DNA from 3 places in the Clostridium ljungdahlii DSM 13528 genome. Region 1 is predicted to be linked to each of the others. Evidence: predicted binding sites of a transcription regulator. Region 1 holds the regulator's gene; each other region holds the start of a gene.
The links. Region 1 encodes NrdR, which represses ribonucleotide reductase genes. Its sites were predicted from a motif close to CACNANATNTNGTG; they were not measured.
Positions count from the first base shown of each region.

Region 1 (10,301 bases):
GAAATTATTAAAAGAAATAGCGCTAAAGACCATAATGCGTCATTCCATGCAGTTCCTGATACCGTATTTCCCATATCCATAGTTAAAACGCTAGTAAGTGTGGATGTAGGACTCAATAAATTTTTAGGGAATTTCACTGTATTTCCTATTACCATTTGCACTGCAAGAGCTTCTCCAAAAGCCCTAGCAAGACCTAATACTACTCCCGTCAATATACCACTTTTAGCAGATGGAATTATGACTCTTCTTATAGTTTGCCATCTAGTTGCACCAATTCCATAGGATGCCTCCATATAACTTTTAGGAATAGTTTTTACAGCATCTGCAGATATGCTTGCTATAGTAGGTAAAATCATTATACTCAAAACCAATATACCTGCAATTAGGCTAAAACCAATACCTCCAAAACCTCTCTTTAAAAATGGAAGAAGTACACTAAATCCTACCCAACCATATACAACTGAAGGTATACCTACAAATAATTCTAGAGAAGGTTGTAATATCTTAGAACCTACCTTAGGAGATATATAATGCATAAATACAGCAAGTGCTATGCCTATAGGTGCACTTATTATAACTGCTCCTACAGAAACAAGTATAGATCCTACGAAAAATATAGCTGCCCCAAGTTTTGGATTGCTGCTGTCAGGAACCCAATTAGAAGTAAATAAAAATTCAGTTATAGGATATCTCCATTTTACAAATGTATTTATTCCTTTTGAAAATATAAAAACTATTATACTCAATGTAAGAACTATAATAATTACTCCACAAAGCGTTGCAAATCCTCTTCCCATATACTCATTTTTTAGTTTATTCCAAAATGACTTCTTCTCCATATTCACCGACCTCAAATTTATATTTTTAATGGCCAACTGTTTTTCCAGCCAGCCATTAAAACCTTCCAAATTATTTTTCATTCATATCACTCATTGGTATATATCCAAGTTTCTTTATAGTATCTTTATTTTCATCGCTGAGTACATAATCTATATAAGTTTTTGCCAGTCCTTTTGCTTCCCCATTTGTATACATATGTTCAAAAGACCAGAAAGGATATTTTTTAGAAACTATATTTTCCGTTGAAGCTTCAACATTTTCTATTTTTAAAGCTTTAACATTACTTTTTACTGATCCTGTTAAATAAGAAAGAGCTAGATAACTTATAGAACCTTGAGTAGTTTTGATTGCACTTTCTACATTTCCATTAGAATCCTGGGTTGTTCCAAGTCCTTCCTTTTCATCCTTTCCACCCATTACCGTATCTTTAAATGTAGATCTTGTACCAGATGACTTTGTTCTGTTTATTACATTTATCTTCATGTCATCTCCCCCTACATCCTTCCAATTAGTAATTTGTCCTGTAAATATTTTTTGTATTTGATCTTTTGTTAAAGAATCAACCTTAACATTAGGATTTACTACTACTGCAAATCCTATTGCACATACCTTATGGTCTACTAACTGCTTTGCCTTACTTGCGTCTAATTTTGATTCTGCTGTTACGTCAGAATTTCCTATATCTGCGGTATGCTGCAATGCTAAATTCAAACCAGTACCGCTTCCTCCACCTTGAACATTTATAGTTGCCTTCGGATTTTTTCCAGAAAACGTCTTTCCGATCTGTTCTGCTAAAGGCTGAAGTGCAGTAGATCCTGCTAATGTTATAGCTCCTGTTACTTCCTGTTTAGATCCTTCTGATGTACCTCCAGAACTACTTTGATTTTTGCTTCCACCGCATCCAACAAATGCTCCCGCAACTACAGTAATAGTCATAGCTGCTATAAGAGCTCTTAAGCCTTTTTTCTTCATAATATTAGACCTCCTTAAAATTTGATTCCTAACAATAATATTGCATCAAACACCTACTACTTACATTGTTTATAATATTCCTCAAAGATTAATCCTTTATTACATGTATGTTAATTAAAATTAACATCCGCACTTATTTCTTTAAGTACAGATGTTAATTTTACATTTATTATATATTTTCATTTTTACTATTAGCATCCAACGGAATTTTAACTGTAAATTTACTTCCCTTTCCAACTTCACTTTGAAGATCTATAGTTCCACTGAGGCCTAAAACTATATGTTTTACTATAGCAAGTCCGAGTCCTGTTCCACCCTGATTTCTTGATCTAGCTTTATCAACTCTATAAAATCTTTCAAAAAGTCTACTTTGATGTTCTTTTGAAATTCCTACCCCATTATCCTCTACCCATAAAACACAATTATTATCTTGAAGCATTGTTCCAATTTTTACTGTGCCACCATTGTTAGTATATTTTATTGAATTGTCCATGAGATTTATTGCCATCTGCTTAAATCTGTCTGCATCAGCCCATATGCTAGGTACCTTATCCCCTATTTTCTCTATCTTAATATTCTTTTTATATGCTGCGGTTTTCATCATACAGCAAACATCTTTTACTATGTCGTCTATTTTTACTTCTTCTACCTTATCTATACTATTACTTTCTATATGAGAAAGAGTTAATATATCATTTATCAACCTGGTAAGTCTATCTGCCTCATCATTTATTATGTTTAAAAATTTATTTTTATTTTCAACATCATCTACATACTTTAAAGTTTCTGCAAATCCTTTTATGGAAGTAAGAGGAGTTTTTAATTCATGCGAAACATTGGCCACAAATTGAGATCTCATATTTTCCAACTTTTTTATATCCGTTATATCTTGAATTACTGCCACTTTACCTATTTTTTTACTGCTATTTATGATATAGGCTGTTTTTATCCTTAATTCTCTCTCTCTTGGCCATAGTATTTTGATTTCTCTGTAGTCATCCTCCATACTTTTAAATACATCCTCTAGTTCAAAATCCCTTATATTATCTATCAAACTTTCACCTATTATATCTTTTTTTATACCAAATATCTTTTTTGCATAGGGATTTATCATTATAATATTGTACTTAGTATCAACAGCTATTACACCACTGTCCATACTTTTAAGTATTGCCTCTAGTTTATTTTGCTTATCTAGAGAATCCTTTAGGGTAATTTGAAGAGCATCTGCCATATAATTAAATGTATTTGCCAATTCCCCTATTTCATCTTTAGAATTAATTCTTACTCTTTTATCCAATTCTCCACTTGCTATACTAGCTGTAGTATACTGAAGCTTTTTTATAGGGCCTACTATGGACTTTGAAAGCTTTAAGGCAAATACTATAGAAACAAGTATAGAGAAAAGAGTTATAATTATATAATATTTAAAATAATCATCCTCAAATCCCTTAATTGTCTGCATGGTAAATGCACTTCTTACTACATATCCATCTTTAAATATAGTAGCAAAATAAAGTGTTTTTTTACCCGTGGTATCACTAACTCTTATATCATAACCAGTCCCACTTTTTCTTGCTTCTTGAATTTCCTTTCTGTGATTGTGATTATTCATATCTTTTTCTACTGCCACAGAATCGCTTATTACTTTACCATTCCTGTCTATTAAAGTTTCTCTTATAAGGTTATTTTCAAATTGTTTTTTAAAAAAACTTCCCTGGTTATCTATATTTTCATTTTTCAGTACATTTATTATAATCTGGTTATTCACTTTTAAAGTTTGTTTCATATTCTCAATATATTCATGATTTTCAATTACTATAAATAATATAGTTGTTATAAGCATACTAAATATAAGAGTGCAAAGCATAGAAAGCGTTAATCTTTTTTTCATTTTTTTCACCAACTACTCTTCTGAGTTAAATCTGTAACCAATGCCACGAATAGTTTCAATATACTTAGGTTTTTTATCGAAATCCTCTATTTTTTGTCTTAAATGCCTTATGTGTACATCCACTGTTCTAGTTTCTCCAACATATTCATATCCCCATATTTTATCTAATAAAAAATCTCTAGTCATTACTCTTCCCCTATTTTTTATAAGCATTTTTAGGAGTTCAAATTCTTTTAAGGTTAATTCTACCTTTTCTCCATTTTTAATGACTTCATGTTTATCAAAATCTATGCTTACCTGTCCAAATACGTAGCATTTGTCTACAGGTTTTAATGCAGTTCTCCTGAGTACAGCTTTAACCCTAGCAACCAATTCCCTTATAGAAAAAGGCTTTGTCATATAATCATCCGCTCCAAGTTCTAATCCTAGCACTTTATCAAATTCCTCTCCTCTTGCAGTTATCATTATTACAGGAATAAAAGATATAGCATTGTCCCTTCTTATTTCTTTGCACACATCATATCCATCCATTCCAGGCAGCATTACATCCAGTAAAATTAACTGAGGCATCTCTTCCTTTACAATTTTCAATGCATCTATCCCATTTCCTGCTACAATAGTCTTATATCCATTTTTCTCAAGATTAAATTTAATAAGTTCACAAATATGTTCTTCATCATCTACTATCAATATCTTTTCTTGTAACATAATAATCCCCCATTTTTATTTTAGATAAATAAATGAAAACATTCTTCCATAGTCTTTATCTTTTCTATAAGAATGCATTTCATATTCAGTATTACAATAGGTACATATATCTAAATATTTTATATTTTCACTTTCTATTTCTCTGTCCTGAAGTTGATATAATATACATTTTTTTAGATCAAGATTTCTATTTCTAAATACATCCTTAAATCTATAAAAATCAGAGTTCTTAAATTTATCCATTACTTCTTCCCCAACTTCATAACAACAGCTGTGAATATGTGGTCCTACACATACTATTATATCTTTAGATTCACTATTGAAATTCCTTTCAAGTTTTTCAATAGTTTTAGAAAGAATACAAGCTAAAGTACCTTTCCATCCACTATGGACTGCCGCTATAACCTTATTTTTTTTATCATATAAAAGTATTGGAATACAATCAGCATTAAAAACTCCTACAGCTGTGTTACTCTCATTTGTAATTATTCCATCTGCATTCTCTTCATCTTTACCTGTATAAATTATGCTCCGACACCCATGAACTTGATTCAAATATCCCACAGTTTTCAAATTAAACCATCTTTTTAAACTTTTAATATTTTCCTTTCCAGAATCTGTGGACTTATTAAAACTCAAATCATTTTTGGCTGTTGAAAATATTGCCTCTGCACCTGGCAAATCTATTTTTATAAATTCATAACCTTCTACTGCAATTTTCTCCATATTAATCCTCCATCTAGAATTTATTTCAGAATTAAAAACATATTTAAAATTATCTTAAATATATTTTAACATTGTTTTTTTAATTGATGGGATTATAAATATCTTTTAACTTTAATTTAACATAAAATAAATGGTATGCTTAAAGCATACCATTTATTTATTTGAAATAAGATTTTTTATTTCCTGCATAAAAGTATTTATATCCTTAAATTGTCTGTAAACAGACGCAAACCTGACATAAGATACTTCATCCACCTTTTTTAAATTCTCCATAATAATTTCCCCTATCTCCGAGGAACTTATTTCTGTAATCATATTATTATTTATCTTTTTCTCTACTTCATCGGTTATATTTTCAATTTGTTTTCTTGAAACAGGACGTTTTTCACAAGCTTTTATTAATCCATTTAATATTTTAGTCCTGTCAAAATATTCTCTATTCATATTTTTCTTTACAACTAAAATGGGTACATTTTCAATTTTTTCATAAGTGGTATATCTTTTATTACACCTTAAACATTCTCTTCTTCTTCGTATAGCCATATTGTCATCTGTAGATCTAGAATCCACTACTTTAGTTTCATTGTATCCACAATAAGGGCATTTCACTTTAATTCACGTCCTTCATATAAGATAGTATACATATTATAATTATATACTTATTTTGTGGAAACTTCTACTCCTCTACAAGATTTTTCCCATCGACTAAAATTACATCTACACCTATTTTTTTTACATTATCCCAGGGTATTTCTATATCTTCATTTTTCCCAAATAATGATATTTTAAAAGTTTGAGATGGTAAAATAATTGATATTATCTTATGCTCTTCACAATTTATCTTTAGATCTTTTATAAAACCTAATTTTGCACCCGTATTTATATCTATAATTTCCATATTTCTTAGATTAGTCAAAGAAAATAAATCTCCTTCTAACTCCATTTATGTACATCCCCCATTTTTATTATTTTCTAACTTAACTTTCACAGTTTAAAAACTTTGCTAAGCAAAGCTTCGCAAGTTAAGAATTAATAATGAAGAATTAATAGTGAAGGATGGTTTTTTGTAGTGTAACGGAAAAAATCCACATTAACTATTAATTTTTAATTCTTAACTATCAACTAAAAAAATTATGCCGCAATTTTTTTATATTAAGTCAAAATTTCATATGTGTGAAAGTTGAGTTTCTAATTATTATAAATTAAACATTATACCTATTTATATATATTTTCGCATATGCCTTAAGGCAGTTTTCTCTAACCTAGATACCTGCGCTTGTGATATACCTATTTCATCTGCTACTTCCATCTGAGTCCGTCCATCAAAAAATCTTAAATTAAGTATCAATTTCTCCCTGTCATTTAATTTTTTCATGGCTTCTTTTATCGATATGTTTTCCAACCAGTTTTCATCCAAATTTTTAGTATCACTTATTTGATCCATTACATAAATTGCATCACCCCCATCATGATATATGGGTTCAAACAGGGAAACTGGATCCTGAATGGCATCCAATGCAAATACCACTTCCTCTCTTGGTATATTTAATTCTTCCGCTATTTGTGATATAGTTGGTTCTTTATTATTTTCCCTTATTAATTTATCTCTAACTTGAAGTGCTTTATAAGCAATATCTCTAAGAGATCTGCTTACCCTTATGGAATTGTTATCCCTTAAGTATCTTCTTATTTCTCCTATAATCATAGGTACAGCATAAGTTGAAAATTTAACATTTTGACTTAAATCAAAGTTGTCAATGGCTTTTATAAGCCCTATACATCCTACTTGAAATAGATCATCTACATTTTCTCCCCTGTTATTAAACCTCTGTATTACACTTAACACCAATCGTAAATTACCCTTTATAAACTTTTCTCTAGATTCATTATCTCCCTGCTGCATCTTTATTAAAAGTTCTTTCATTTCTTTTCCCTTGAGAACTGGCAATTTTGATGTATTTACGCCACAAATTTCTACTTTATTAATTATCATGTAATCAGCCCCTTTAGAATATATAGCATTTTAAGTATTTACTAAGAAGCTGAGTTTTATACTAAAGACAACCCTATAACATTTTATTTATTTCTTTTCTAAGTCTCTTTATTATTCTCTTTTCTAACCTTGATATATAAGACTGTGATATTCCAAGTAAGTCTGCAACCTCTTTCTGAGTTTTTTCACTTTTGCCATTTAATCCAAACCTTAGATTAACTATCTCCTTTTCCCTGTCACTCAATTTTTTCATAGCTAGCATTAGAAGCTGCTTATCCACTTCATCTTCTATAAAATTGTATACTACGTCATTGTCCGTTCCTAAAATATCAGAAAGTAATAATTCATTTCCATCCCAATCTATGTTGAGTGGTTCATAAAAAGAAATTTCTGCCTTTGTTTTACTATTTCTTCTCAGATACATGAGTATTTCATTTTCTATGCATCTAGAAGCATAAGTAGCTAATTTTATTTTTTTTTCAGGATTAAATGTATTTACTGCTTTTATAAGTCCTATGGTACCTACTGATACTAAATCTTCCACATTTACACCTGTATTTTCAAACTTTCTAGCTATATAAACTACCAATCGCAAATTTCTTTCTATAAGAGTAGATCTTACCTTCTCATCTCCAGAAACTAACTTCAAAACCAAATCCTCTTCTTCTTTTTTGCTAAGTGGAGGTGGTAGTACATCATTTCCCCCTATATAATATATGTTTTTTATTGCAAATTTAAATTTTGTAAGTATTCTGTTCAACAATATTTTTAACCTAAGCATAATCATAGCCTCCATCATTTAATTTCCTTTTACATCAAGTGATTTTTAGACTCAAATAGGGGTTACTTGTGAGAAATATTCTTTCTCCATCTGAGTCTTATTAACAGTGTTCTTAGTGTCTTTAGCACTTATAATGCGTTATCCTTTAGTAGAAAATCTTATCCATGGGCGTATCAGCCGTTATACACCTACCGTCTATATCACTCCCCTAGAAAGAAGTGCATGATAATCGTCAAATTTACTCAATTTATCCTTGCAAATAGCAATTATAACTTCTCTATTTTTAGTTTCTTGTCCAAAGTCTATTTTTACTACATCTGGCTTAAAGCCCTGAAGCTTGCCACACTTGCCATTTATAACTCTATAAGGTATATAAAACTTATCCATTTCTTCTAGATTTATATTTTGAAATACAGACTTCTCAACTATCACTACTGGCAAATTGGTAGCTGGCTCCCTAAGCTCGTTCCCGGTATCTAAAAAAGCCCTTACACTCTTACTTTTGTCTTTAAATACAATATCCACATTATAAATCAATTTAAACATCTTGTTCCTATCTTTAACATAAATTACCAATCTATCAATTATTATGTACAACACCATGATAGAAATAAAAAGCCATTCATAAGGGAAATTAATTATCATATAATCTCCTGTATAGGAGCAATTACTATATTCCACAAACATACAAATACCTGCCAGCAGCATAGAATACAAAATAAATACAGCTGAAATTTTAAAATTACATATAAATCCCCTATTACCGAAAGAAATATAAATTAGCATAGCTGCTACTAAAATTTTAAAATAGAAAGCAGAAAATATATTTAAGACTGGATAAATTAATGTAACCGTATAACCGCTTCCTATGGCCGCAGCTAAAATCATAAATTTAAGTTTTATCTTTAACTTAAGAGTTCTTCCTGTAATATATAATAAAAAAAAGTTTACTATAAAGTTTATTAAAATTAGCAAGTCTGCATATACTACCAATTGTAAGCTCACCTCCAGCTTTATTTCCTGTATTTACCTTTATTATATACTTATATATTTCAAAATTTTGTCATTTCTTAATCATATATAATATTTTTATTTTCTATATTATGCCATAAAATCTTTTTTTAGTACTATTTAAAGTCATTTGTATTGCATAAAGTTAGACAATAAAAAATCCGTGTATAGTTTAAACTATACACGGATTTTTTCTACTTTCTCTGTCTTCTTAGGAAAGCTGGTACTTCCAAATTATTTTCATCAATTTTCTCATATTCTACAGAAGCTGCTGCTTCATCCTCATTATTCATCATACTTCGTCTTGAAGATTTGATATCGGATTTTGTTTCCCTCTTAACTTCATCCTTTCCCGTTTCAAAACCTGTAGCTATTACAGTAATTCTTATTTCATCTTTTATTTCCTCATCTATAACAGCTCCAAATATTATGTTTGCATCAGGATCTGCTGCATCTTGAACTATCTCCGCAGCTTCATTTATTTCTAAAAGCCCTAGGTCCTGTCCACCTGTTATATTCAAAAGTACTCCAGTAGCCCCTACTATGGAAGTTTCAAGAAGTGGACTTGATATTGCCTGTTTTGCTGCATCCTGTGCCCTATTATCACCATTTCCCTTACCTACACCCATATGTGCAAGACCCTTGTCTATCATAATTGTTCTAACATCTGCAAAGTCTAAATTTACAAGTCCAGGTATAGTAATTAAATCTGATATACCTTGAACGCCTTGTCTTAATACATCATCTGCAAGTCTAAAGGATTCCATTAAAGTTGTCTTTTTATCCACCACAGAAAGTAACCTTTCATTTGGTATTGTAACCAAAGTATCAACTTTATCCTTCAAATCCTTTATTCCCATTTCTGCATGAAGCATTCTCTTTCTTCCTTCAAAAGGAAAAGGTTTAGTAACCACACCCACAGTAAGTATACCCATTGATTTTGCAATTTCTGCGATTATAGGAGCTGCCCCTGTACCAGTTCCACCACCCATACCTGCTGTAATAAACACCATGTCCGCACCTTTTATAGCTTGAGATATTTCATCCTTATTTTCCTCTGCGGCCTTTTTCCCTATTTCAGGATTTGCCCCTGCACCAAGTCCTTTGGTAAGCTTATCACCTATTTGTATTTTTTGCGATGCTTGTGAAAGCATTAATGCTTGCTTATCTGTATTTATGGCTATAAATTCAACATTTTTTAATCCTTCTTTTATCATTCTATTTACAGCATTGTTTCCTCCGCCGCCGCATCCTATTACTTTTATCTGAGCAAATTGTTGAACATCAACATCAAAATCTAACACAATACCCTGCCTCCTTTATTAAAAAAAATCTGTAAAGAATTGTTTTATTCTTGATACAAAACTACTATCTTT
Region 1 is NC_014328.1:1,331,163-1,341,463, reverse strand. Features, by position in the region: gene pstC (phosphate ABC transporter permease subunit PstC) at 1-839, opposite strand, end outside; gene CLJU_RS06080 (phosphate ABC transporter substrate-binding protein) at 910-1,812, opposite strand; gene pnpS (two-component system histidine kinase PnpS) at 1,982-3,706, opposite strand; gene CLJU_RS06070 (response regulator transcription factor) at 3,719-4,414, opposite strand; gene pgeF (peptidoglycan editing factor PgeF) at 4,430-5,140, opposite strand; gene nrdR (transcriptional regulator NrdR) at 5,294-5,749, opposite strand; gene CLJU_RS06055 (YlmC/YmxH family sporulation protein) at 5,817-6,083, opposite strand; gene sigG (RNA polymerase sporulation sigma factor SigG) at 6,360-7,133, opposite strand; gene sigE (RNA polymerase sporulation sigma factor SigE) at 7,207-7,914, opposite strand; gene spoIIGA (sigma-E processing peptidase SpoIIGA) at 8,110-8,907, opposite strand; gene ftsZ (cell division protein FtsZ) at 9,120-10,229, opposite strand; gene ftsA (cell division protein FtsA) at 10,248-10,301, opposite strand, start outside.

Region 2 (10,301 bases), 580 kb from region 1:
TGTTGTATGATAAGTTACATTCCTGGAAGTAGATACCTGATAGGTATTAGATCAAAATTTAAAAACAAATCTATAATAGTACAGAAGTTAAAAATAAATGTTAACAGGTAGATTGTTTTTGTTTAAATGAATTTATTTATTCTTTTTATGTACTAACATTTTAATCAATGAATCTTACTTAGTGGGAGTTTTTTTCTCCCACTAAGTTTAGATGAATTATCTAGGGGCATAACTACTGTTATCTCCCACTTTGATAGAAGTGGGAGTGTTACAGTAGGTAGCCATCAGATAAATTCAAATTCAAATTCAATAATATTAATAAAAAAGAAGACTTTGGGAAAAATATTCTAGAGAAAATCCAATATTCTATTTGAAAAAAGCCAGCTTCAGTTGGATATAAATATATTTTGGTAAGCTTCTTTAGATAGCCATTATATAAAACCTACTTTAAATACTAACTTAACTAGCAGTAACTATAATATTATTATATAATATGTTTGAAGTAGAAGTATTTTAAACATTACAGGGGAGTGAAAATATAGTTGATACTAATAGGGAAATTTAATAAACTAAAAATAACCAGGGAAGCAAGTTTCGGATACTACTTAGATGCAGGAACAGGTAGAACTAAAGACGATATACTTCTTCCTAAAAATGATATTACTGAGGATACCCTTTCCATTGGCGATGAAGTCAATGCATTCATATATAAGGACTCAAAAGACAGAATAATATCCACTTTAAAAAAACCTAAGGCAGAAATAGGTGAACTTGCATATTTAAAAGTTGTAGCTAATACTAGTTTCGGGAGTTTCGTAGATATAGGCTTGGAAAGAGATGTACTTGTACCTTTAGCAGAACAAAAATATAAGCTTACTCCAGAAAAATACTATTTATTTTATCTATATGTAGATAAAACCAATAGAATTGCAGCTACTACGGACATAGACAGATATCTGCTTACCTTAGATGTTGAGAGCAATGAAAAAGATGAAAAATACACACTTGGCAGTGAAGTAAAAGGGACTATTTATGGATTTCAAACCAATAACAGTGCTATGGTAGCCGTAGATAATCTTTATCGAGGGGTTATATTGAATAATGAATATTTTACAGATATTTATCCTGGGGATGAACTCAATTTAAGAATAAAAAAAATATACGAGGATGGCAAATTAGGACTCACTCCTAGAAGCGTACCTAAAAATGAAAGATTATCCTTAGAGGAGTCTATATTAGATTATTTAGAAAATCATAATGGTTTCATGCCATATAATGATAAAAGTTCTCCAGAAGATATAAGAAATACCTTTCATGAAAGTAAAAATTATTTTAAAAATGCTTTAGGTGGACTCATGAAAAGACACCTTATCCTACAAGATGAAAACGGAACAAGACTTAAAAACACCAAATAATATAGGGGTTTGCAGCTTGAAAGTTAACTTATGCAGGCCATGTAATGACAAATTTCAACACCATAAAAACTTTTGACAAGTCTAAAGCTCGGTATTTTGAAAATCTAAAGAAGCTTATATAAACTCGTACCTCAGACATATATAAACTTCTAAGGTTTTCTAAAATACCTCGCTAAGACTTACGGAAAAGTTTTTAACGGTGTTTTCAATTTTGTCATTACATTTTATGCATAAGTTTAAATTTCAATTGAAAACCCTATATTCTAACTTAAAAATCAACTTATGTGCAGGAATATTTTTACAATAATGAAGCTCTTTTAAATATTTTGTATATAAGTCATAGAAACTTTAAATTTTCTATGCAATATTCCTCACTGATTTTCTATAAGCAAGCTTTATAATTTCGTTCACTAAAAGAGGTACCAAAGAAAGTGCTAATACAAATATCCAATCATTTATTGTAAGTTTAAACACTTTAAATACTGAAGACAAGAAGGGTACTGTAATAACTATACTTTGCATTATTATACCGACAACTATTGCACCTATTAAATACTTATTACTGAAAATTCCAACCTCAAACATAGATTTTTCATGATGTCTAATACTTAAAGTATAAAATAGCTGTGATACACTTAACACTACAAAAGCCATAGTCTGCGCATGTATAAGTGAATTAGCATACAGCTTAGTTCCTATATAAAAGGCAGCTAAAGTAAGTACTCCTATTAAAATACCGTTCACTACTAAAAATACTCCGCTCTTACCTGAAAATAATCCTTTACGTGGATCTCTAGGTTTTTCTTTCATTATATCAGGATCATCAGGATCTACTCCAAGAGCTAAAGCTGGAAGACTATCCGTTATAAGATTTACCCAAAGGAGATGAATTGGCCTTAAAATTGTAGGCCACCCCAAAACTATTGCCATAAATAGTGCTATTATTTCTCCTATATTGCATGAAAGAAGAAATACTATAGATTTTCTTATATTATTATATATATTTCTTCCTTGTTTTACAGCTTCCACTATAGTTGAAAAGTTATCATCTGTAAGCACCATATCTGCAGCTCCTTTTGCCACATCTGTTCCCGTAATTCCCATTGCTACGCCTATATCTGCAGTTTTTAATGAAGGCGCATCATTTACACCATCTCCTGTCATAGATACTATATTCCCTTTTTTCTTCAATGCCTTTACTATATTTACTTTATGCTCTGGAGATACCCTAGCAAATACTTTTAAATTATCGATTCTATCATGTATATCTTTTTCTGATAATTTATCAAATTCAGCTCCTAATATAGCCTGAGACTCGTGATCTGCTATACCAAGTTCTTTTGCTATAGCAAAAGCCGTATTTTTATGGTCCCCGGTTATCATAACTACCCCTATGCCAGATTTTTTACACTCATCTATAGATTTTTTTACATTTTCTCTAGGAGGATCTATCATTCCCACAAGACCCACAAAGGTCAATCCACTTTCCATTGAATCAATTTGAATTTTAGGTGAATCTATAACTTTAAAAGCAACTGACAAAACCCTAAGTGCTTCATTTGACATAGAATTTGCTGCATTAAGTACATTTGACTTTAATTCTTCTGTAAAAGGGACAGCCTCTCCCTTCAGATATATATTTTCACAAATTTTAATTAAATTATCTACTGCACCTTTCGTAATTATACGATACTTATTCCCATATTTATTTAAAGTAGTCATAAGTTTTCTGTCTGAATCAAAAGGTATTTCATTTACCCTACTGTGTTCCTTGTTTTCATCAGATTTAAATACATTGAATTTAACACCCATTTCTAAAAGTGCAATTTCAGTAGGATCTCCAGTCTTAGAACTTTCTGAATAAGTAGCATCATTACAAAGTACCATATTTTCTACAAGTTCTTTATGTATATTATTTTTTAAATCAACAGCCGAAATGTTATTTAAAATATTGTCTGCATAAAACTTTGTAACAGTCATCTTATTCTGTGTCAAAGTCCCTGTCTTATCTGAACATATTATATTTACAGAACCGAGTGTTTCTATAGCTGGGAGTTTTCTAATTATTGCATTTTTACCTATCATCCTCTGTACTCCTACTGCAAGCACTATAGTAACCATAGCTGGCAAACCTTCAGGAATAGCAGCTACAGCTAAACTTATAGCCGTTAAAAACATCTCAAATAAATCTCTCTTTTGAATCAATGATGTTATAAACATAAGTACACATATAATAATAACTACAAAGCCAAGCATTTTGCCAAGCTGACCTAACTTTCTCTGCAGTGGAGTTAAATTTTTTTCATCATTATCTAACATTTTGGCTATTTTACCTATTTCAGTATTCATGCCAGTTGCTACAGCCACACCTATACCTCTTCCATAAGTGGCTAGGGTGGACATAAATGCCATATTTTTTTGATCTCCAAGAGCTATATCCTGATCTTCTAAAATATCTTCTACATACTTATCAGAAGGCACAGATTCTCCTGTTAATGCAGATTCCTCTATTTTCAAATTTCCGGTTTCAACAAGTCTTAAATCACAAGGAACGTACTTACCCGCATCTAATATGATTATATCTCCTACTACTATATTTTCAGAAGAAATTTCTATAACTTCTCCATTTCTTTTAACCAATGCTTTGGGTACTGAAAGTTTTTTTAGAGAATCCAATGCTTTTTCAGCTTTTGATTCTTGAATTAAACCTATCACTGCATTTAATACAACTACAACCATTATTATGATTGCATCACTTATTTCACCAAGTGCAGCTGAAACCACTGCCGCTGCAACCAATATATATATAAGTACATCATTTACTTGTTCAAGTAAAAGCTTTAAAATTGATTTCTTCTTTTTTTCAATTAGCTTATTTTCTCCATATTTTTTTATTCTAACTGAAGCTTCCTCAGATGTTAACCCATTTATCACATCTGTAGCAAATTCTTTTGTTATTTCTTCAATACTTTTTTTGTACCACATAAAATCCCCTGCCTTTCATTCTATTTTTTGAATTCACCGCAATCTTATACACATTAAATAATTATTGTTGTCACAAAATGATACTCTGCAGGATAATATATGTTTATATATTATCAAAATCAAAAAATATGTATTTTAATTTAATTTTAAATACAATTAACTATATTTTTTACAAAATATTATATATAATAGATATATAACTCGACTTTCGCAAGTTACGAATTAATAATGAAAAATTAATAGTAATGGAGGATTATTATGGAAATTTCTAGAATTGGTGTAACTTCTAAACCTTCTTCAAGTAATAAAAATATATCTGTTAAAAAAGACTTTTCCCAGAGTTTTAATTCACAAATGGAGAAAAAGTCAGAGCAGGAACTTAAAAATATGTTTGATAGTATAAAAAAGAAAGGAAACAGACTTGCCATAACAAAGTGCTATTCAGATGTAAGATCTTATAAAAAAATGATAAAAGAATACCTTGAATCCGTCTTAAGTTACATGTATAGCGTAAAAAAGGATATAAGCTTCTGGCAAACTCAATATTTCATAACTGTAGATACTATAGATAGTAAATTAGAGGATCTAACTAATATGCTCATGAGTGAACAAAAAGATAACTTAAACGTAGCAGCTACTATAGACGATATAAGCGGTCTTTTAGTAGATATATATAAATAAGGGCTTATTTATATAACTGAGGCTAACAAAAGAATTTCTTCATTATCATTATATATTTTGGGAAATTGGGTTATTGGAAGTGGATTAGTACCTTTTCCAACTTCTATAGTAAATCCAGGTCTGCCATGGCTTTTTATGAACCAATCCTTATATCCTGAATAAGATGTTATTCCTGAAGTCTGTTCTAATCTATATCCACTTACCCTGGCAAACAATTCTCCTATCCTCCTTGATTCTGGAGGTGTAAGTGCATTGTACTGCCAGTAAATAACCTCACCCTGACTGTGATATGCCAAAACTAACCTAAAATTATGACTATTTGTAAATGCTACCATAGACCTAGTTTCAGGTTCTGATTCAGGATAAGGCCCTGAATACCTGGTAGGTCCTGGACCATATACACCATAACTGGGCTCTGCAGCTTTTGAAAACTCCCACCCTGCATTATAGTTATGATTAATATCTACTCCTCTATTGTTAGCTTGCCAATCCTTAGAAAAATCAGTTTTTCCTTTATTCCACCTTATAAGTTCATTATAAAACGGATTACTTCTCTGTAATCCATTTAAAACTAAATCCACGCCATCTGGATTTACCATTGGAACTATATATATACTACTTCTCCTCCATATATCAGCAGGGCTATAACCTCTTATATTTCTGCCCTCTGCGTAAGCTTTTGCAAAGTTTTCTATAAACTTCATTAAAAGTGGGGTGGTAATCCATTCCAAACTATGATGAGATCCATTATAAGATACCTCATTAGGACCCACTCCAAGTCTCACATAGTAAATCTTCCTTCCAAGCACACTTTGTCCTGCATTTCCTATAATTATAAAAGGATATCTAGCTTCTAGTCCCACTAAATCTTGTTCCAATATATCATAAGTGTAATTTATATTTGTATCAACTACGTCTATATCATAAGGCACCTTAAGTATTGTTCCCGGGATCAACCCTAATGCATGTACTTGTGGATTAGCTACTGTTATTTTGTAAACTTGAGTTTTATATTCTTGGGCTATATTATACAATGTGTCCCCTGGCTTTACAATATAAGTATTATAACCAAGTATAAAATCTCGTAAAACCCTATACGTATTAGAACCTATTATGCCATCAGGAGCTAATCCATTATTTTTTTGAAAATTTTTAACTGCTTGCTCTGTTTCTCTGCCATATATCCCATCTATGGTATTTAAATTGTATCCTATTTTCCTCAGCACAGCCTGTATTTTCATGACCTGAGTGCCTCTGGAGCCCAGTTTAAATATTGGCATATGAATTCCCCTAAATATTATTACTATATTATTTTTATGCAAACTTTATAAATATGTGATTAATGTATTGTTTTCTAATATTCACTATAATTTTTAGCCCTTTCAATATAGTCTTCTGCTGACCGTCTAAGAGACTTCTTTTCTTCCAAAGTAAGTCTCCTAATTACCTTTGCAGGTGAACCCATACATAACACCCCTGAAGGTATTTTTTTATTTTTAGTTACCAAACTTCCTGCTCCTATGATGCTCTCGGAACCAATTTCCGCATTATCTAAAATTATAGATCCCATACCAATTAAAGAATTATCTCCAATTTTGGCTCCATGTATCACTGCATTATGACCAACAGTAACATATTCTCCTATCTCTGCTGGGCTTTTTTCACCAGTATGAACAGTGCAGTTATCCTGTATGTTACTTCCTTTTCCTACATATATATTACTTACGTCACCTCTAAGTACAGCCCCAAACCATACGTTTGCATCTTCACAAAGTTTAACTTTTCCTATAACTTCTGCATTATCTACTACAAAACAGCTTTTATCTATATCTGGTATGTAATGTTCAAATTTTCTTATCATATAATTTACTCTCCTTAAGAATTTAATATTTGAAAACCTATATTTAAATTATAAATCATTATAGTTGCAAAATAAAAACATATGAAGAAAAAAAACTATATTATTTTAAAAATATGCTAAAATATAATACATATCATGAATTGAGTTTTTCTAAAATATATCATATAATATAATGACACTATATATGGTATTTATGTAATCTTATTTACACTATATATAGTATCTTTATTTAATTATGCTTATGGAAACTAACAATTTCATATAACACTTTAATTAAAAAACCCTTAAATATTATTAGGAGGTAGGCCAATTGGACTGCGTAAAAGACTTGTTTAAAAGATACTTTACAAAATCTCTTAAACAAAACAATAATAAAACAGTATATGATTTATTTAAATGGAAAAAAGTTGACGTGTTCTTAAAAGATCATAAAACAGGAAAAGTATTAGTTGATATGAAGAATCTAGAATTTCCTGAAAATTACTCTCAAAATGCTTGCGATATAATAGCTTCTAAATATTTTAGAAAAGCTGGAGTTCCCGGAGAAAATGGTTATGAAAATAGTATGAAATCTGTAACTCACAGGATGGTAAATTTCTGGTGTGAATCACTAAAAGATGAAGGACTTATAAAAACAGAAGATGAGTCTTCTATTTTTTATGATGAATGTGCATATGCTCTCTTAAATCAGATGTGTGCTCCTAATTCTCCTCAATGGTTTAATACAGGTCTTAAATTATCTTATGACATATGTGGTGCTAAACAGGGAAATTACTACTTCGATGAAAACCTCAATAAAGTAGTAGAGTCTAAAGATAATTATACAAGGACTCAGGCTTCTGCTTGCTTTATACTTTCTATTGAAGATAAACTTCTAGGATCACATTCCATATCAAATCAATTTGTCACAGAGACAAAATTATTTAAGGGAGGTTCTGGAACTGGCACTAATTTTTCTACTATAAGAGCAAAAGGTGAAAAATTATCTGGTGGAGGATCTTCTTCCGGACTTATGAGTTTTTTAAAAGCATTGGATAAAAATGCAGGAGCTATTAAATCTGGTGGTACTACAAGAAGGGCTGCAAAAATGGTATGCCTTGATGTAGACCATCCCGAAATAATGGACTTTATAAACTGGAAATCCAAAGAAGAAGACAAAGTAAGAGCTCTTGGTAAAATGGGATATGATACAGATATCGATGGTGAAGCTTACGAAACTGTATCTGGTCAAAACAGCAATAATTCAGTAAGATTTTCCGATGAATTTATGAATAAGGTAAGCAAATTAGAACAAAACCCAGATGATACCATTGAGCTTATTGGTCGAACTGACCCAAAGCTTAATAGGATAGAAAAAATAAAAAACATATGGGATGCCTTTAATAATTCTGCCTGGAAATGTGCTGATCCTGCACCTCAGTTCAGTACTACATTTAATGCCTGGCACACCTGTCCTGCAGGTGAAGATGGCAAACTAAATGCTCCTTATAACAGGATAAATTCTACAAACCCCTGCGGAGAATATGCTTTTTTGGATGATACTTCCTGTAACCTTGCTTCTATAAATATATACAAGTTCTATAATATAACCAATAACACTTTTGACATAGAAGGATATTTGCACATAATAGATCTTGTTCAGCTTATTCTTGAATCTTCAATACACTGGGGACAATTTCCTACAGAAGATATAGCTAGAAAAACTTATCTTTTTAGAACCACAGGACTTGGTATATCAAATATAGCTTCGTTATTTATGGTTATGGGGTATCCTTACGATTCAGATGAGGCTAGAACTTTAGCTGCATCACTTGTTGGAATACTTACAGGTGAGTCTTATTACGTATCTTCTCTTATGGCAAAAGAAATAGGTCCATTTAAAAAGTTTGAAATAAATAAGCCCTATATGATGAGAGTTTTAAGAAATCATGCCAGAGCAGCCTCTGTAGATATAGAGTCTCTCCAAGCAATTCTAGGGAATAACTTTTCAAATGAATTTGAAGATCTAAATTATGTTCCGTTAAAAGTAAAACACAGCGTTTTAAAAAAGGAAGGACTTTCTTACATAGGAAAGACTTTAAAAGATTGCTGGATAAATGCACTTAAAAGTGGTATCAAATTTGGATACAGAAATGCCCAAGTTTCAGTTATAGCACCTACAGGAACCATATCCTTCGCCATGGACTGTGGAGCTACTTCAATAGAACCATTTTTCAGTCACATTGTTTATAAGAAGTTATCTGGAGGAGGATTTATGACTATTATAAATCCTGTAATAACCATTGCCCTTAAAAACCTAGGCTATACCTCTGAACAAATAGAAGACATACTGTCCTATGTACTTGAAAAGGAAAATGTATCTGAAAATGACTATACTTATGAAAAAATACTGGATGGCAAAATAGAAGGTGCACCTCACTTAAAAGATGAACACCTAAGCATATTTGATACTTCAAATAAATGCGGCAGCGGCGAAAGATATATTGATCCTATGGGACATGTAAAGATGGTAGCTTCTTTGACCCCTCTTATATCGGGTTCCGTATCTAAAACTGTAAACTTGCCTAAAACTGCTTCAGTACAAGATTTTAAAGATGTTGTTCTTACCTCTTGGAAACTAGGAGTTAAAGGCATTACCCTTTATAGGGATTCTTCTAAAGCTGCTCAGCCTTTAAATACCACTTTGTCAGATTCCAATGATATAAATATCGAAGATTTTACCTATAACCAACTTTTATCAAAGGTAAAGGAACTACAAAAAGGAATAAAGTATTCAAAGCGAGATAAAATTATTGGAATTCGTAAAGGAACTACGCACCCTGCTCAAATAGATGACGTTAAAATATACACTACAGTAAACAGAAATTCTAATGATGAAATATCTGAAATATATATAACTACAGATAGAGAGGGTACTATAATAATGGGGCTTCTAAATTCCCTGTCTAAAGCAATATCCGTTATGCTGCAATACCATGTTCCACCTCAGGATATATCACGAATGCTCAGGGGACAAAAATATGAGCCTTATGGATTTGTTCAGAAGCATCCCTACATAAAATATGTATCCTCAATTTCAGACCTTATAAGTAAAGTAATTGATATAGAACTGGGGGATTTTTCAAGGTGTCAAGTTAAACCTGAAAATTACGATAAAGACAGCTTAGTTTTAGGCAATTCTTCACCTGAATTAAACACCATAAAAACTAATGGAAATGAGACAAAAATAAAAAAAATAGATGGTGAAAAAGTTTATGGTACAGTATGTCCTACTTGTTCAAGCACTAGAATGGTGAGAAATGGCACCTGCATGGTATGTCTTGACTGCGGTTCTACTACAGGATGCAGTTGATTGGGTA
Region 2 is NC_014328.1:754,071-764,371, reverse strand. Features, by position in the region: gene CLJU_RS03395 (acyltransferase) at 1-111, shown strand, start outside; gene CLJU_RS03390 (CvfB family protein) at 543-1,415, shown strand; gene CLJU_RS03385 (calcium-translocating P-type ATPase, PMCA-type) at 1,773-4,400, opposite strand; gene CLJU_RS03380 (YaaR family protein) at 4,659-5,081, shown strand; gene CLJU_RS03375 (M14 family metallopeptidase) at 5,090-6,361, opposite strand; gene CLJU_RS03370 (gamma carbonic anhydrase family protein) at 6,436-6,942, opposite strand; gene CLJU_RS03365 (vitamin B12-dependent ribonucleotide reductase) at 7,253-10,294, shown strand.
Region 2: the regulator NrdR is predicted to act here: its motif matches at 7,151-7,164, upstream of CLJU_RS03365 (vitamin B12-dependent ribonucleotide reductase).

Region 3 (10,301 bases), 1.2 Mb from region 1:
TGTGCTTTTGATTCCCATAGGAGGAAATTTCACTATAGATGGAAAAGAGGCTGCTGAACTTGCAAAATCCATCAATAGCCACATAATAATTCCAATGCATTATAAAACTTCTCAGTTAACTTTTGAATTAGATGGATTAGAAAAATTTCTTAAATATATGAAAAATACAGAAAGAATTGAAAGCAATACATTAACTCTAGATAACAAACCTGAAGATTTTAATCTAGTTAAAATTCTTAACTTTAAGTAACTTACTAATATTAAGTGATTCTTAGGTTTAGGTGGAGTTATACCTTTTCTCCATCTGAATCTTATTAACAGTACTCTTAGTGTCTTTAGCACTTAGAATATATTATTCTTTAGGGGGGAAGACCTTATCCAGGCGTGCAGCAGTGCTTATCCCCCATCGCATACAGGAATATACTTACAAAGTTCATTACTGAAAAAACTTTTTATAAGATTTTATAACTAAAAAATCAACTTATACGCAGGCATATTTTTACAATAGAGAAGCTCTTTTAAATATTTTGTATATAAATCTTAGGTAAAAATTTTTAAAAAACCTAGAACTTTTGAACTGTTTGAGGTACGAGTTTTCAAAAGTTCTCAGTATTTTTTTAAATTTTTCCTTTAGACTTATCAAAATATTTAACTGAGCTGAAGATTGTAAAAGATATCCGGAGTATAAGTTGATTTTTTGCTTATAAACCTCATATAACTACACTCTAATTATGTTTTACATGTTCTAATCCTGCATTAATCAACTTATTTATATGTTCATCATCTAGGGAATAATACACCGACTTTCCCTCTCTTCTAAACTTAACTAGCCTTGCAGTCTTTAAAATTCTAAGTTGATGAGATATTGCAGACTGACTCATTTGGAGTATTTCTGTAATATCACAAACACATAATTCCTTTTTAAATAATGCATATATAATCTTAATTCTTGTATAATCCCCCAGCACCTTAAAAAGTGCTGATAAATCCATAAAAGTCTTTTCATCCAACATACTTTTTCTGACACATTCTATGCAATCCTTATGAATTTCAGTACAAGAGCAAACTTCAATTTCCGAATTGTTATTCATATTATCAACTCCTCGTCATGAAGTATTATAATATATTTAGCTAAAGTTTTTCAACTAAAAGTCAATACTATTACATCATTGGAATCTAAACTTTTCTTTACATCAATAATTCTCTGATTACTGGATCCTTTAAATTTTAATTTTGTATCTTTTTTGTTCTCTTCAAATTTTCCATCCACTAGCACATCTACATTATTTAAAAGACATTTCTTTGCCATATCTGAGCCATTAACTATAGATTCAAAGGTGTATCCTGTATAACACCATATATTTAAATTTAATTCTTTAATTTTATCAGCCATGTATGCAAATTCTTCAGGTTGCTCAAATGGGTCACCACCTGAAAATGTAACTCCACTTACCATAGGATTATCTTTAATATCACAAACCAGTTTATCTATATCTTTTAGCTGACCGCCTTTGAAATCATGGGTAGATGGGTTAAAACATCCTTTACAATTATGTCTACATCCCTGGGCAAAAAATACCCGTCTCATTCCAGGGCCATTAACTAGGCTCTCATATGCAATACCTGCCAATCTAATTTTTTTGCAACCCATTGATTTTTCCTCCTTCTTATGCATGGCTTAATTAACTACTGAGATTTAGCAATATACATGTTTGCTACTTCCCTGGGATATTCTATCCCTTCTTTCTGCTGTCTTACCTTCTCCAAATCTTTCATCTAAAGATAGATACCCTGTAACCCTTGATATACCCTGTATATTGTTGCTTCCACATTTAGGACAGACATCTTCCCCGTGCATATAGGTTCCACATTCTTTACAATATCTTATGTGAAAGTTTATCCCTATATAACTTATATTTGTATTATCGTAGGCATAGTCAATTATACTTTTAACAACCTCTTCCGATGGATAATCATCAACTTCTATATAACTTATGTGACCTCCATTACAAAGTTTGTGATAAGGAGCCTCTATATCAATTTTGTCTTTTATAGATATTGGATATCCTACAGGTATATGGTAGGAATTAGTATAATACTCTTTGTCTGTAACTCCAGGTATTTCTCCAAATATCTTCTTATCATGTACTATAAACTTTCCACTTAAGCCTTCAGCTGGTGTAGCATAGCAGCTCCAATTTAAATGTGTTTCCTCTATAAGTTTATCTGTATAATTTCTTATATATGTAATTATCTTTATCCCAAGTTCCCTTGAACTCTCATCCTCACCATGATGTTTCCCAGTTAATGCAATTAATGTTTCAGCAAGTCCTATAAACCCAATAGCCCAAGTACCCTGCTTCAATATTGGTTCTATCGAATCTTCTGACTTTAAGTTCTCTGCACCTTTCATAAGTTTCTGACCTGCTACAAAAGGTAAATCTTTAACTCTGAGCCTCTTTAGAATACCATATCTATGCATTAAAGATTCCCTTGCTAACTCTAACTTTCCTTGTAATAATCCAAAAAATTTACTTACATTTCCCTTAGATAAAATTCCAAGCCTAGGTAAATTAATAGTAACAGGAGCTATATTACCTCTACCCTTTACCCCTGGATCTCCATTTACATTTGAGCAGACATAGGTACGGCATCCCATAGTTGCAGGTATTACACCTTTATCATAATATGCTTTATTAAAATCAGCATCTAAATTCATAAAAGTAGGATTCATTCTCTTTGAAGCTACCCTACATGCAATTTTAAATAAATAATAATAAGGATCTTCCTGATTCTTATTTACGCCTTTTTTAACCCTAAATATTATATTAGGGAATATAGGTTGTTCTCCTCTTCCAAGTCCTTTTTCATATTCCGTCAAAAATACCTCACATACAAGAGCTGCATCCTTTGAGGTTGGTATACCTATATTTAGTGAGCTAAAAGGTACCTGTGATCCTGCCCTAGAGTGCATGGTATTAAGATTGTAGATTATTCCCTGCATAGCCTGTTCTATACTTCTTCTTAATTTCTTTTCAGAAATATCTTTTATTTTTTCCTCTCCTACTCCCATTTGCTTCAGGTTCTTCAATATTTCCTTTCTTGTAGGTTCAACAAAAATGGCCATATCATTATCAAAGTCTGGGTGAGACTGTCCACCAAACATATCATTTTGTGCTGACTGCAGTAATATACAAGAAAGTTCTGCAGCAGATTCTATTCTCTTAGGAGTCCTTATATTTCCATATCCTGTATTAAATCCATCTAAAAGCATTTCCTTTGTTGGTATATGAAGACAATTTACAGTTAAGTTATAAGAATCTAAGTCATGATAATATATATCACCATTTTCATGAGCCTTAGCTAAATGTTTAGGCATTGTAGCTAAATTATGCCACTTGTTAGACTCACTGGCAATCCTCAAGAGCTTTGCACTAAAGTTATTTCCAACATTTGCATTATCCCTGTCTGTTTGAACTCCTATTTTATCAATAGCCTTCATAAGATCAGACTTTATTTCTCTTATATCATTTCGTTCTCTTCTATAATTTGAATAAGCTAGCCCAATTTTAACATAGCCTTTCTTCATAAGTACTTCTTCAACTATATTTTGTATATCTTCTACATTTACTTCCTTAAGATTAAGATTTTCTATATTTTCTGTGACCTTTTGAGTTAAATCAATAAATTCACTTTCTTTTAAATCAAAACCTATTTCATCACAAGATCCTTTTATGGCATTGGTTATCTTAATGGAATCAAAGGGAACCCTTCTACCATCTCTTTTCACAACATGTAGCATATACCTTCCTCCCAACTACTATATATTGTATAAACGACTTGATTATTATACCTTGCCATATATAAAAAAGCAATTTATAAATTGAGCTTTATTTTTACTTTAAACCTATAAAAACCTATAAAGCACACTTTTTAATTGAAATGCATCAAATACCTATAAGATAAAATTTCTAGGAATAATATTTAAAAATACAGATAAAAATAACATATATAATCTTATCTTTAGGAGGACTTTCATGATCGGCAAAATAATTGATATGAATATTACAGACGCACTTGTAAGCTTTCAGGATGGTACTACTGCTAATGTGGGAGCTACTCATTTACCACCCGATTCTAAAATAGGTGATAGAATAAATATCCATCCAATATCTGAAGTTACATTAAATGACAAGTATAAACAGCATCCAGTTTTGTTTTAACCCTAATTGATATGCTGTGTGAAAAACTGTGGTACATTTTTATCACAAATAGTTTTTGAAAGTTTAGGGGATTATGTAATTTTTTACACAATCCCCTTTTCTTAATTTACCTTAATAGCGCAAACAGGACAACTGTCCTCTGCATCTTTCGCAGCGTCCTCTGTTTCTCCTGGGACATTATCTTCAATTGCCTTAGCTTTTTCGTCATCATCCATCTGAAAAACCTCCGGACATATACTTGGACATAGCCCACATCCTATACAAGTGTCTTTATCAACTACAGCTTTCATACTATTTCCCTGTTATTAATAACAAGTTTTCACTCCTCGCTATATAATTAGTTACTTTAAAGTACACTTTATATTATCCCAAAAATAATGCTTATTATAATAATTTCTACTTTAATTTTTTTATAAAGTTATTAAGTAAATCATTATATTCCAATGATTTTGATATGTATTCTTCTGCCTTCTTAGCTTCCATATTTTTTACCAAATCAGAATTTATGGGCATTTCAGCAAGAAGTTCTAATCCAAGATAATCAGCTTGTTCTTTCGCTGAATTTTCACTAAATAGCCTTACTTTTTCACCACATTTTCCACATTTAACATAGGACATATTCTCTACTACACCTAATATATTTACCTTTAGGTCTTCTGCCATTATAACAACCTTTTTTACTATCATAGATACCATATCCTGAGGAGTAGATACTATTATAACACCTTCCATTGGAATTTCCTGCATTACAGTAAGAGCTACATCTCCAGTACCTGGAGGCATATCTATAAGCAAATAATCTAATTCTCCCCAACTTGTATCTGAATACATCTGTTTTAACACTCCTGTTATCATAGGTGCTCTCCATATAACAGGTTGTTCTTCCTCTTCTGTCAAAAGATTTAAGGATATAACTTTTATTCCCGAAGAAGATTCTACTGGAGAAAACTTTATTTCTTCACTTTCCCCCACTTGTAGTATATCCGCCCTTTTATCGTTTATTCCAAAAAATCTAGGCATAGATGGACCTGTTATATCTCCATCAAGTACTCCCACCTTATATCCAGAGTTTCTTAATTTTGATGCCATTATTCCCGTAACTGTAGACTTACCTACTCCACCTTTTCCACTCATAATACCTATTATATGCTTTACGTTCCCATACTTAGGCAATATGTATTTACATCCACCTTTATCCTCTTTACTGCACTTTGATTTACTTGAACAACCATCGCAATTACTCAAATCATTTCTCCTCCTTTTATATAGTTAATCCACATTAAATTTTAAGCAACATTTCCTATATTTTTAAAAACCATTAGGCTTATTTTCCGATATGCTCTTGTTCCATCCGCCACTGCTGTATGTATCCTGTACATAATAAACCTTCTCACTTTGATTTTGTCTATCAAAAAGTGTAACAGTCATTTTATACAATGTGGATTTATAGCCTTCTGTCTTTATTGTTACCCATACATCATAATTATCTTCATCATTATTTCCAATGTTTGCATTTTTAAATTTACTAGTAAGATCCGATTTAAATTCTTCCTGTTCAGTGGAAAGTATAAATCTTTGTGCCTCTATATCATCTTTTAAATTTATTCCTATTTTCTTAGTTTTATCCTTTTCACTAAAATATTTATTTAACGTATCCATTATGGACCCATAGTACACAGATTTAAAGTCACTTGGCGGCATCCTTGTATTCCAAAAATTATTTATCATATCGTTGTCTATTCTATTTGATACTATATATACTTGACCTTTGCTATAGAGATTTCCTAAATCTTTCTTATCAAGTCCTGCTATATAACTAAACTTGTGAACTTTATTGTTTCCTTCATCTATTTCGAATACATAATCAGGATCCAATGATGATTTTTTTGATACTTTTTTAGCAGAAGATAGTATATCGTACAAATTTTTAATGGTACTTTGATCAGTAACTACAAATTTAAATCCCTGATCCCTTGTATTTTGAATAATTATCTGTTTAACTTTTCCCTGCTGTTTCATATATTCAAAATCTGAATTTTTTAAACCTGCCTTAACTTTTAATTGATCCAATTTACTACATCCACACAATAAGGTTACAGGTATTAAAATGCAGGATATTATAAATATATTTAATCTTTTTTTGGTAATCTTGTCCAATGTTTTCACCCACTGCAGAATTTTTAAGAATTTAATATGTAAAAATTATATTTACAAATACATTCTAGTATACAGCGAGGGATTCTCACCCCTTTCTATCTTAATGAAATCTATGATTATTATACCATAATTAGTATAAAAAAATCCCCTTTCATATAATAAACCTGAAGGGGATAAACCTTATATTTTCTAATTATATTCTAAAGTTTTAACAATAACCTCAAATATAGTAGGCATGTTTTCTTTGAAATTTGATTCTTTTACAAAAAAAGAAAATCTGCAAAATTGTTTTCCTTCTTCTGTAAAGTATTCTATACACTTATAACTATCTCCGATTTCCTTTGTAATTGTATACTTAAGTAAATATCCTTTTCTGCCATTCATACAAATTTGTTTTATAGAATACTCTTTGTACAAATTTTGTTTTTCGGATATACTCTTGCTATTTTGTAAAAATAATTTTAAGTCACCTTTTAAATTCCATACTTCTACAAAACCATTTATGGCATTGTCATCACTCTTAAAATCACTATGATATAATATTTCATCTCCAAATGTGTCCTGATTTCTACAGGTCCATCGTGATGGCAGCTTATATAGTAACCTGCCTTCCAGACCTTTATATTGAGTAAGAGATTCCATATTATTTTGAATAAGAGCTGTAAACTTTAACCTCATATCAAAATTTTTTTCAAGTCCTAAAAGCACTATCATAAGTCCTATTATAATTATAGTAACCCCAATTTTTTTTTTATCTATTACTATTAATCTCATAATAAGTGACCAATATTACTTTCTAACAGGTATTACTATAGTATTTGCTCTAAAGTCATAAAACATAAGCCAATGGCCCATCGTGTCTTTATCCTTTAGGGGTATCCACGTAACAAATCCAGATTTTCCTCCATAAGGTTGATCCTTTCTGCTTTTAGTTCCCGGAATTCCATATATCAAATATTTTACCCTGTCATTTTTATCACATTTATAACCTGCTAGATAATAATTATATTTTTTTATATATGGATAATATTGTACCATAGGATAATATATATAAGAATATTTATTATAATCAGTTATATTATACATATCATCCATAGAACTTACAGGTACCTTATTCCATACACACCTTTTTAATTCCTTATTTATATCTTTTATTTCTTTAAAGCCACTCATAAGTTGTGTAAAAAACTTTCCTTCTGGACCTTTAGGATAACTTCTAGATACATTATCTTTTTCACATTCTCTCTGACATCTATTTAAGTTTAATTTTTTATGGCATCGTAGTCGGGATTTATCCACATATATTGAGCTATCATTATTTCTATCTTCTTTAGAATTTATGTTTCTGTCTTCATTTTTTCCTGTATCATTAGATTTTGAGTTATCTTCGATAATCTCTTCTTCCATCACTTCAGCATCTACTTGAACTTCCTTATTTTGTTCTTCACTTTCCGATTTATTAACTTCCTCAGATTCCTCTTGCTCTTCTTCTTGTTCTTCTCTATACGAATCTTTTTCTTCTATTTCTATATTTTCTTTAACTTCTTCTTCGTCTTCTTTGGCTTTCTCTATAATATCCTCATACTGATCAAACACACTCTTTGTTTCAGTTTTTTCAGATTTTTCTATTTCACTTACTTCGGTTTCTTCTAAATCTTTGTTTTTATTTTGAGATACGGGAAATGCTTTCCACTCAGGTATTTCCGTACTTGCAAACCCGCTCATTACAGATATTATGTTATCATCCACCATTCTCACTATAGCAGCTCCTGACACCTTATCCATAGCTATACCACTTCCTGCTACATCATTTGCAGCATATTCATAACTTATATCTGCTCTTCCATAATCATCTATGTTCATTTCACCAATTTTGATTATATTTTTTATATCTTTTTTATTACATATTAACATCATGTAATAGGGTGTTTTTTCTTTTTTTAAATTTTGTACATAATAAGATATTTTACACTTATCATTTTTCATCTCCAACTTTGCATATCCTGAAGCAATTTTGTCAGAAGCTAAAGAGTATCCTTTTTCATCTTCTTGTAATATTATAAAATATCTACTATAACTCTTTTTTTGTGCCAACTTCTATACCTCCATATATTATATTCATTATAATATATGAGATAACTTTCAAAAAGTGAACAAATAGTTTTAACTTATCTTCAAAAACATGTCGCATTTTAATGTATACATATGTCATATATACAATCAGATAGTCTTCCAAACTCTTCTATAGATAGCGTTTCGCCCCTTCTCTTTTCATCAATTTCAGCTTTTTTAAAAGCAGCTTCCATATCTTCTTTAGGAACTTTTAAGGTCTTTACAGCATTCCAGAGAGTTTTTCTTCTCATATTAAATGAACATCTTACTACCTTAAAAAATAATTTTTTATCTTTCACCTTAACTCTAGGTTCATCAAGTTTGGTTAACTTTATAACTATAGATTCCACTTTGGGCCTTGGAATAAACGATAAAGGACTTACTTTTCTTATTACTTCAACATCGCAATAATATTGCACTAGAATCGAAAGTGCTCCATATTGTTTGCAATTAGGTTCTGATGAGATTCTCTCACCCACTTCTTTTTGTATCATTATAGTAAGAGTTTTAAAATTGTAGTTTTCATTCAGCAGTCGTGTAATAATAGGAGTTGTAACATAGTAAGGTAAATTTGCAACAATTTTCACATTTTTTTCATCATCTATTATTTTATTAAAATCTATTTTAAGCGCATCTTTATGTATCAACTCAAAATTTTTAAAGTCCTTTAGTTCTTCCTTTAAAATTGGAATTAAATCTGAATCCAATTCAATAGCACATACTTTACCTGCTTTTTTTAAAAGTTCTCTTGTTAAAGTTCCCACTCCAGGTCCTATTTCTATAATAAAATCCTCTTTACTTATATCAGCACTATTTACTATGTCATCCAATACTGTATTGTCTATTAAAAAATTTTGCCCTAAACTTTTTGAAAATTTAAATCCATATTTTTTTACTACATCTGCAGTAGATAAATCATTCATTGTACTTCTCCTTGTCTATTATATTATTTACTTTACTTATAGCCTTTTTAAATTCCTCTTTTGTTATTCCATAATCATTTAGTCTATTTAAAAACTGAGAAGTATTACAATATCCTATTCCAAGTTCTTTTCCCATCATATCCCTCTTCGCCTTGGAATTTGATTTTCCTGTCAAACCAAAGAACACCATATCACTTATTTCAAATTCCTCTCTTTTTTCCTTTACCTCATACTTGGCATTTTTTAAAGCCTTTATTATAGTTTCTGGGGAAGCATTTTCAACCCCAATATCTCCATTTTTTATACCATCTTTCTGAGATATATAAGCATGCTTTATTCCCTTTACCCTTTTAGATATAATCTGCCTTATTTTATTTCCTGCAAAATCCGGATCCGTAAGCACTATGACGCCCTGTCTTTTTTGAGCTTCTTTTATTTTATCTATAATTTTTTTATTTATTCCAAAACCCCCTACAGCTATAAGTTGAGCATCAACCGCCCTTTTAACTGCAGTTATATCATCTCTTCCTTCAACCACTATTACTTCCTTAATCATAAATGTCCTCCTATTTTATTAAATCTATTATTATAGATAATAGATACCTTATACTTATACTCGAAAGTATTTTCATAAAATTAAAAGAAAAAATAGGAGCATATGCTCCTACCTAATTACATAAACATTAACCCATCTTACACCCCAGTTGTCTACTTCTGAGCTAGAATCAAAAAATAAATCTAATCTATTTCCCTTGATAGCTCCACCTGTATCTTCTGCTATAGCATAACCATAACCTTCTATATAAAGCTTCGTACCAAGTGGTATTACTCTAGGATCAACTGCTACTGAGCTATAATCTCCATTATTTCTCCTGGCTACAGTGCC
Region 3 is NC_014328.1:173,983-184,283, reverse strand. Features, by position in the region: gene CLJU_RS00910 (MBL fold metallo-hydrolase) at 1-250, shown strand, start outside; gene CLJU_RS00905 (ArsR/SmtB family transcription factor) at 726-1,091, opposite strand; gene nrdG (anaerobic ribonucleoside-triphosphate reductase activating protein) at 1,142-1,651, opposite strand; gene CLJU_RS00895 (anaerobic ribonucleoside triphosphate reductase) at 1,697-3,802, opposite strand; gene CLJU_RS00890 (hypothetical protein) at 4,038-4,223, shown strand; gene CLJU_RS00885 (ferredoxin) at 4,325-4,513, opposite strand; gene CLJU_RS00880 (Mrp/NBP35 family ATP-binding protein) at 4,620-5,468, opposite strand; gene CLJU_RS00875 (YhfM domain-containing protein) at 5,532-6,389, opposite strand; gene CLJU_RS00870 (hypothetical protein) at 6,570-7,154, opposite strand; gene CLJU_RS00865 (DUF7922 domain-containing protein) at 7,170-8,474, opposite strand; gene rsmA (16S rRNA (adenine(1518)-N(6)/adenine(1519)-N(6))-dimethyltransferase RsmA) at 8,573-9,415, opposite strand; gene rnmV (ribonuclease M5) at 9,408-9,971, opposite strand; gene CLJU_RS00850 (3D domain-containing protein) at 10,080-10,301, opposite strand, start outside.
Region 3: the regulator NrdR is predicted to act here: its motif matches at 3,819-3,832, upstream of CLJU_RS00895 (anaerobic ribonucleoside triphosphate reductase).